One region of the Chryseomicrobium palamuruense genome, then DNA from elsewhere that is predicted to be linked to it. Evidence: riboswitches for the same ligand, from Rfam matches in the RefSeq annotation. Region 1 holds a riboswitch; the other holds the start of a gene.

Region 1 (2,206 bases):
ATGCAGCATTGGGTCCTCGAATTGAACCGAGTAAAAATTTAGTAAATGGAATTAATAAGATGATCAAAATAATAAACGGGATAGACCGGAAAATGTTGACGAGTGCGCCGGTCAACCAGTTCGCCATTTTATTTGACCATACCTGATGAGGACTTGTTAGAAAGAGTATAAGTCCGATGGCTAAGCCAAAAACAAATGTTAACAATGTAGAAATAGCTGTCATATAGAGCGTTTCGTAAGTTGCTTCCCACATCTTTGGCCAGTCCACATTTGGAAAGAGATTCTCAATCATGGTGTATGACCTCCGATTGTACTTTTTGCGCATGGAGGAAACTTAACGCTTCATCAATAGATAATGCGTCACCATCAATGTGTAGCAGTAATGTTCCTAGTGCGCCATTTTGAGTTTGTGTAATATTCCCTTGAACAATGGTCACTTCCAGTTCATATTGCTTGATTAAGCGTGCAATGAGTGGTTGATCGGTTTGATCGCCAACAAATGTTAAGCGGATCAACTTGCCATTCGGGTACATGTCTAAGAAGTGATCGACCGTATCTGAGTAGTGAGCACCATCAGAAATTTGTGAAACGAATCGTTTCGTAATCGCCTTTTGGGGGTTTTTAAAGACGTCGATGACTTTCCCTTCTTCGACGACTACACCATTTTCCATCACAGCGACGCGGTGACAAATCTTTTGGATGACGTGCATCTCGTGGGTAATCAGAACAATGGTTAATCCCAGTTGTTTGTTGATTGTTACGAGCAAGTCCAGTATTTGGTCTGTCGTTTCAGGATCGAGTGCAGAAGTGGCTTCATCACATAGTAACACTTCCGGTCGATTGGCAAGCGCTCGTGCAATACCGACACGTTGTTTTTGCCCTCCAGATAGCTGAGAAGGATACGCTTTTTCGCGGCCTTCAAGACCAACCAGTGCAACGAGCTCTTTTACTCGTGTATCGCGTTCTTCTTTGGAAACACCTGCAATCTCAAGAGGAAACGCAATGTTTTCTTCAACGGTACGCGACCACAGCAAGTTGAAATGTTGAAAGATCATACTCACTTTTTGCCGGAACTGTCTCATTTGTTTGGAAGACAGGTTCGATACTTCTTTTCCATTGACTTGAATGGAACCCGCTGTCGGACGCTCTAGTCCATTAAGTAAGCGGATAAGAGAACTCTTTCCTGCGCCACTGTAACCGATAATCCCATAAATTTCACTCTCTTGAATAGAGAGTGATACATTGTCAACAGCGACTACATGGCCAGTTGACGTTGTATATTTTTTAAAGACATCTTGTAATTGAATCATATGCGCGCCGCCTCCTTTCCTTGTTATTATCGGGTGTCTGGATTCAGCTAATATGCAAAAAGACCCTTTCTGCGCAAAGACAGAAAGGGTCATCGTTTATTCAACGTATATCCATTCTCTCATCTTCCAAAGCGCTAGCTTTGCGTGACTTGGCACCATTTCACTTTCGTGACGGTTGCCGGGCTTCATCGGGCACTTCCCTCCACCTCTCTATATAAGAGCGACGCATATTCAATTAGTATTATTGTCAGTAATCGAATAGTACCACAGCCGTTTTTATGCGTCAACTATTTTTTATCACAGAAATTTATTATGTTTCATTCATTTGTTCTAGTAGATATGGCACAGACTGAAATGCATATATTTTTAAGTACTCTCCTTGATCATTTCTAAGTAATAAACAAGGTACACTTTCTATTTGCTCTTCATGCATGAGCTCCGGCGCATAGTTGGCATTCAATTGCGGGATAGGCTGTTGAAGGACTTCTTCACATACCGTAAGCATCTTAGATGCGACTTGGCATGTTCCGCACATCGGCGTATAAATATAAAGCCATTTCATTTGCTCTTGTTTCCAGTCGGCATAGGTTGTTTCAATCACGATTTTCTCCACCTTTACTTGATTTAAAGTAGCAAATCACTGCGAGGATGACAAGGGAAATGCTTTCGTGAGATGGGACAGGTGGGAGGTTTGGTGTAGGAACGGCTCGTTAGTTGCGGTAACAGCCATATTGGTGCGGAAATCATCGCCATTGACGCGGAAACCGTCCTTAACCAGAAAAAAGCCCGCCAACTGGCGGGCCACACAGTATTAGTTAATGAATTCTTCGTACTGCTCAGCAGACAATAATGCATCGGACTCTCCAGCATCTGAAGGTTCTACTTTAATCATCCAT
Region 2 (2,206 bases), on a different contig from region 1:
TGCGGTAGCAATGGAGATAGCTCGACCTTCTTCCATCCCGTCTTCTATCATTGCATTGGCCATTTCAATGGCTTTGTTTCGTATAGCAGCGTCTAAGTTTTTCATGGAATCAGGGTAGTCTGATTTTGTCCATGGCATACACATCGCCTCCTTAGGGTTCAGTTTTCCCTTGTTTCTCTCAATTAAACTACTAACTCTCCTATTTCACTTGCCATAGGCATCACTTCCTGATTTTTGAAAAAAGAGTTTTAGATTCTTTAAAATATGGGAAAGGATGTACATCGTACAGCACATCGAGAGGAGGAGAACATAATGATTTCGAAAACCGCCAATTACTGGATCCTGACGACAGGTGAAGAATTAAAACATCGATTATTGGCGCTTCGTGATGCCGGGTTTAAAGAAGATGAAGTCGTCATTTTGGCAAAGTCGGGTCGCCAAGTGAGCTGGCTTCAAGAAAATACATCCTTACAAATACAGACGGAAAACAACTCCTTCTGGGATTCTGCAGTTTCTTTTTTTCGAGGAGAAGATCGTGTACAAGACGTACTTTTTCGTCTGGGTTTCGGATCAGATGTAGTGGAACGCGCAGAAGCAGAAATTGATGCCGGTCATTATTTTGTATTTGCAGACCGAGTGAATGGTGCAAATCTCGGAGCGACGGATGATTCCATTCGACATGTAGTTAATGCGCCGTTTACGGATGAAGAGGAGAGGGAACACTAAAATAAATGAGACAAAGAAAAGGAGGATAAAGCAATGAATGAGTTTGAAAAAGAGAAAGAGAAAAACAACAGTGGGAAAATTCCACTACCAAGTGATGAAAAGTCATTGACGGAAGAAGAAAAAATCGACAGCGATCCCTTCTTTTATAGAGAAGACCCAGCCGATACCGAGGGTGAAAATGAACTCTACAATCACAAAAAGGCAGATAAAGACGATATTCGCTCAAAGTAACCATCTATGCTATACTTACACTAACTAAACAGAAACTCTTTTCTTATCAAGAGAGACGGAGGGATTTGGCCCTACGAAGTCTCAGCAACCTGCCTATGAGGTAAGGTGCTCCATCCAACAGGTATCCCCTGAACGATGAGGAGAAATATTGCTTATGCGACTCTTCTCTCTCGGGAAGAGTTTTTTGTTTGGCAAATTTCAAAAGGAGGCTGTTTTGCATGTCAAAACAAACACTTGAACAACAGTTGCAACAGTTAAAAGAGACGGAGCCAAAAAGTTATGCGGGAGCAATGGTACGTCACCAAAAAATGAAAGCTTTAGAAAATCAGCTGCTGTATTTGGAACTTGGAGAAGAGATTTCAAGAAGTCGTATCGACAAAGAGCGTGAAGAAATTTCGGCTCTTGAGCAGGAAATTGAACGCTTATCACGAAGTGTAGAAGAGAAGAAACAGAATTTGCACTTTTATTTATTTGGTCCAGCTAGCAAACGCTTATTCTAGGGAGGAACTTCAATGAAAATCATCGTCAGCTCAGATGCATGGAAGGGTACACTCACGTCCAAGCAAGCCACACGTGCACTCGCACAAGGGATTCAATCTGCAGACCCTACTGTGGAAGTCGTGGAATTCCCCATTGCGGACGGCGGGGAAGGCACACTCGATGCATTGATGAACGCAACGAAAGGAACCTATAAAACAGCACGTGTAGAAGATCCCCTCGGCAGATCGATTCAAGCGGCTTATGGAGTAACGGGTCTCTCCCGCCATACATGCGTGATTGAGATGGCCCAAGCCTCAGGTTTTAGCTACGTGAAGAAAGAAGAACAGAATCCTCGTCTCGCATCGACTTACGGGACGGGTCAATTAATTAAAGCGGCTCTCGATGAAGGGCATCGGAATTTTATTTTAGCCATCGGAAGCAGTGCCACAAACGACGGGGGCGCAGGTATGCTTCGTGCCCTCGGTATGAAGTTCATAAATGAACATGGTCAGGAGATCTCAGGAGACCTTCTACAGGTAAAAGACCTCGCACGACTCGATGATTCAGCATTTGATTCACGTATTCAAGAGTGCACGTTTGCCGTGGTCAGTGACGTTCAGATTCCTTATGTAGGTCCGGGCGGGGCGACGGCTCTTTACGGGGAGACGAAAGGAGTCCATCCTGACGATAAACAGGATGTGGAAGCGGCTTTGAAACGACTAGCGGATGTCATTGAATCTCATACCGGCTTACGCCTTCATGACCGGCC

Evidence for each region. Region 1 has a riboswitch for S-adenosylmethionine ahead of ACFO0S_RS08620 (methionine ABC transporter ATP-binding protein). Riboswitches for the same ligand answer to the same signal wherever they lie in the genome.
Region 2: linked by a shared signal. The riboswitch ahead of ACFO0S_RS02610 (hypothetical protein) and the one ahead of ACFO0S_RS08620 (methionine ABC transporter ATP-binding protein) in region 1 are both predicted to bind S-adenosylmethionine.

What each region holds. Positions count from the first base shown of each region.
Region 1 covers NZ_JBHSEF010000022.1:48,175-50,380, forward strand. The annotation lists gene ACFO0S_RS08615 (methionine ABC transporter permease) at 1-292, opposite strand, end outside; gene ACFO0S_RS08620 (methionine ABC transporter ATP-binding protein) at 285-1,310, opposite strand; SAM riboswitch class I at 1,427-1,531, opposite strand; gene ACFO0S_RS08625 (thioredoxin family protein) at 1,621-1,911, opposite strand; gene gcvH (glycine cleavage system protein GcvH) at 2,122-2,206, opposite strand, start outside.
Region 2 covers NZ_JBHSEF010000009.1:221,532-223,737, forward strand. The annotation lists gene ACFO0S_RS02595 (DUF2188 domain-containing protein) at 1-138, opposite strand, end outside; gene ACFO0S_RS02600 (general stress protein) at 313-726, shown strand; gene ACFO0S_RS02605 (hypothetical protein) at 760-957, shown strand; SAM riboswitch class I at 998-1,099, shown strand; gene ACFO0S_RS02610 (hypothetical protein) at 1,176-1,457, shown strand; gene ACFO0S_RS02615 (glycerate kinase) at 1,470-2,206, shown strand, end outside.